Regions from separate parts of the Shewanella denitrificans OS217 genome, predicted to be linked through region 2. Evidence: riboswitches for the same ligand, from Rfam matches in the RefSeq annotation. Region 2 holds a riboswitch; the other holds the start of a gene.
What was found. A riboswitch is a leader RNA that binds a small molecule or an ion and turns the genes downstream of it on or off. The one in region 2 is predicted to bind lysine.
Positions count from the first base shown of each region.

Region 1 (2,206 bases), 530 kb from region 2:
AGCTTGCCATATACTTACCGGTTTCTAACTCGCCAATGATACCTGCGATAGTCCAGGCAAATAATAGAATATAAATGGCCGGCAACATGGAGCGGGCACCTAGTGTCAAACCTTTTGCTATCATGCCAAGCTCGATTTTCTGCACTAGGCTCAGGATAATCGTTACAGCAAAGCCATTCAGCGCACCGAAAAATAATGATGAACTGACATCCGTTTTTTCAAAGGCACCCAGTAAACTAAATTCAATATTGGCATCCTGGAGCGCGTTTGCACCACTTGAAACCATAAAGTAGCAAGTCCCCAACACCAACATCAAAATAGGCAAAAACAAGCCTAATACACTGCCGGTATCGGCTTCAGGCAGTTCAGCTATGGCGCCAGCGGGAATGCCTTTCGATTCATCAAATAACTCGCCTTTCTTGGCATTCATTTCATGTTTGCGCATTGGGCCGACATCAAGACCGAACATGGCAACACACAACAGCAGTAGCAAAGCGAAAATGGCATAGAAGTTCATCGGGATCATCTGCACAAACAGGCTTAAATGGCCTGAATCGGCAAAACCATGAGCCGTTAAAATACCGCCAATAAGTGCAATAATGTATGCCCCCCAACTGGATATTGGCGACAAGACACACACAGGCGCCGCTGTCGAGTCCAGTACATAGGCAAGTTTAGCTCGAGACACATGATATCGGTCGGTAATGGGGCGAGAGATTGCACCTACGACTAAGCTGTTAAAATAATCATCAATAAACACCACACAACCTAGGAAGATAGTCAGTAATTTAGCATCCCGCTTGCTTCTAATGCGCAGCCTTGCCCATTCTGCGAATGCCCGAGCTGAGCCGCTGACAGTTATCAAGGCCGTGATCATCCCAAGCACCATCAGGAAGCCTATGATGTACAGATTCCAGCTGTTAAGTCCGCCATCCGTCCACACTAGGCCACTGACGCTTTTAGCGACAAATTCACCGCTGGCCATCACAGAAAAGTCATTAAGCAATAAGGCACCAATGATGATCCCAAAGCCAAGAGACAAGAGTACATGGCGGGTGAAAATAGCCAGAATGATGGCAACTAAAGGAGGGAGTAAGGAAAGCATGGAATCAGAATAAGTTATTAGGTTCATTGTCATTTTCTTTAATACGAACGTATGGAGGCAACTGAACCGGTGGCAGGAAACGCATTAAACACCTGTCCTATCAGTAGCGCTCCACGGTTAAAATCTTCTATCTTCCCGATAAAAAACACCATGGCAGTGTTGCGCTTTTTCAACAGCAACACCAGCAGTAGATCATGATGGATAGCTCAACTTCGGCACTAACTCCTTTCGTGAACGATCTTAGGCATCACCCTACTGATCACTACTTATAATTAGCGCACCTCTACCATAAAGGGCGTTGAATTAAGTCAACGCGGGCACATATAAACATAAGCGCCTGTGAGTCTATCAACTCACAGGCGCTTAGTTTGATTTAGTTCACTAATTAAAGCAAGTTAGTCAGTGCAGGTACAGCCTCAAATAAGTCTGCTTCTAAGCCATAATCTGCCACTTGAAAGATAGGGGCTTCTGGATCTTTGTTGATAGCAACAATGATCTTTGAATCTTTCATACCGGCAAGATGCTGAATCGCGCCAGAAATACCCACTGCTATATACAAATCAGGTGCAACAATTTTACCCGTCTGTCCGACTTGTAAATCGTTAGGAACAAAGCCTGCATCTACTGCTGCACGTGATGCGCCAACCGCAGCACCCAGCTTATCGGCTAAGGTTTCAAGTAGTGCGAAATTTTCGCCGCTACCCATACCGCGACCACCAGACACTATGATGCCAGCGCTTCCCAGTTCAGGACGGGCCGAGACAGTGAGCTCCTGTGATACAAAAGCCGTTTTAGCTTCAATCACCTGAGTTAAGCTCACCACTTCAGCATTGCCGTTAGATGCGGCGACATCAAATGCACTTGAGCGCACTGTCATCACTTTTTTGCTATCTAAACTCTGCACTGTCGCTAATGCGTTACCCGCGTATATTGGTCTGACGAATGTATCAGGACTAACAACTTCTATCACTTCAGAAATCTGAGCCACATCCAATAAGGCTGCAACCCGAGGTAAAGTGTCTTTACCCACGCTTGAGGCAGCACTCAAAATGTGTTCATAGTCAGATGCAAGTGTTAAGACTAAAGCCGATAGGTTTTCAG
Region 1 is NC_007954.1:3,034,918-3,037,123, forward strand. It holds gene SDEN_RS13220 (Na+/H+ antiporter NhaC family protein) at 1-1,132, opposite strand, end outside; lysine riboswitch at 1,202-1,399, opposite strand; gene SDEN_RS13225 (electron transfer flavoprotein subunit alpha/FixB family protein) at 1,491-2,206, opposite strand, start outside.
Region 1: it holds a riboswitch for lysine, as region 2 does, so the genes downstream of both, SDEN_RS13220 (Na+/H+ antiporter NhaC family protein) here and lysC (lysine-sensitive aspartokinase 3) in region 2, are expected to answer to the same signal.

Region 2 (2,206 bases):
TAATTGATCTTCAACCTTGACCCGACAGTGTTCAGACAAATCGGCCAACAAGGCCTCGGTCAATAAACCCTGACCACTGGAGTCAGAGCCTGTTTTATCTAAAGTCAGCGACACATTCACTTCAGAGGTGGTAATAAGGTCAACCGAAATCTTGTGCTTAGCTAAGGTGGCAAAGGTTTCAGCAAGAAAGCCTTGGGTATGCAACATTTGCAAACTATGTAGATTCAATAGGGTTTGATCTTTCCTCAAAGTCACAGCGCGAAATACCGGCGAATCCTCAGTTTGATGGCGTATCCAAGTCCCGCCTTCTTCTGGGGCCTTGCTCGAACCGACAAACACGTTTATTTGCTGCCTCACCGCTGGCAATATGGTTGCTGGGTGCAAGACTTTAGCGCCAAAGGTGGCCATTTCCGCAGCCTCATTAAAGCTTATTTCTTTTAAAGGCCGCGCATTAGGAGCAAGACGTGGATCTGTAGTGTAAATGCCTGCGACATCAGTCCAAATTTCTACCGCACTGGCTTGCAATGCTTCAGCCAGCAATGCCGCCGAATAGTCGCTGCCACCGCGGCCAAGGGTGGTGGTATTACCATCAACATCTGCGCCGACAAAACCTTGAGTGACTATCACTTGAGATTGCAGCAAGGGCGCAAGCTGAGTTTGAGCTAAGTCTGCAATGAAGGCGATTTGAGGCTCGGCTCGACCAAAGTGGTTATCGGTTCTCAGCACTTGTCGCACATCAAATGCCTGCGCATTGGCACCTTGCTCTCTGAGCACGGCGGCAAAGAGTAATGCAGAGCACTGTTCCCCCGTGGCAAGCAGCTCATCCATCAGGGCTTTGCTTCTATTTAATACTAAGGCATCGCTGAGTTCAGCAATTCGGCTCAGTATGACATCGATGTTCGACAAGACTTCGGCTCTGCGGCTTAGCCCATCACAGATCCCATATTGAATTTTGGCAATTTCGGTCAATAACGTCTGCCGCTGCTGATCGTTAATATTGCTCTGGGTCAATTCAACTAAACAATTAGTCACGCCACTTGACGCGCTAACCACGACTAAACGAGTCATAGGTGAATTGATAACAATTTGAGCGCAGCGAACCATAGAATAATGGCAAGCGACTGAAGTACCACCAAATTTTGCGACCACTAGACTCATGATGCCACCTGCTGGGAATAAGCAAAGCCGCAAGCACTCCCAAGGGAGCCACTGATTTGTAAAGCCAAGCAGAAATAATGATAAAACGAGGATTGAAACAACATAAACACACTCCGAACTAAGGTCGTTCGAAGAGCCTGGTGCAAGGATAACCCACCCATGAAGGGAAACAGCGATCGTCACCAGAAGCTCTCCACCATAAAAAGGTGACAATCGTTAGGATTCAGCCTAACCGACCGACAACAATACCACCACGTATGTTGCCTCGGCGTTAAACTCCCTCATAAGCCATCAAAGAATGGGGTATTCTCCGACTTATTACCTAGTTAACGCGCCTCTTCTGTGCCTCCTTACATAAGGAGGGATTTGAAAAATACCAATAAAGGTGAGTTTAAGTCAATGCACAAATGGATTATTTGAACAATTCTCTCATCGGTTAAGCTCTGGGAGTTCATTGACAAGTTTTAACCGCTTGTACAAAGGCCCCAGATGAACCTGTCTTGGATCATGTTCAACACAACTCATTAAACTTAACTCTCCTGCCTCTACATGATAAATCGCCAACTGCTGAAAAGCTTGCCCTAAAGCCAGTGCTTCCTCTTGACCGAGGAAAAAAATTGCCCAGCTTTTTTCCATATGCGACATCTGCTCAGAGGTTGTGATCATAGAACGATAAGGCTGCTTAAATGTTTGAATTTTTGCTTGCAATTGCCTATCTAACAATCGATTTTGACTGGGAGAAAGGGTTTTACCTAGGGGATTATGAGCGGTAACAATTGATAAACTCAGTAGAGGGGAAAGCGGTTGAGTCAGTAAAAACTGACAGTTTTGATAACTACGCCAGAGATCATCCATTATATTTTTCATCGTAAAAGCATCGTTAATGAGACCTAGGTTAGTGTAACAGAGCTTCTACCCCAGCCAAACAAATGAAAACAAATAACTTGATCAATTATTTAATACTATTAAAAACAGATAAATAACAAAAAACAGTGACAATAAATAGCCATCACTGAAAATTTGTTAACAATTCATTTGTTAACAAATG
Region 2 is NC_007954.1:3,569,237-3,571,442, forward strand. It holds gene lysC (lysine-sensitive aspartokinase 3) at 1-1,158, opposite strand, end outside; lysine riboswitch at 1,337-1,506, opposite strand; gene SDEN_RS15515 (DUF3293 domain-containing protein) at 1,588-2,025, opposite strand.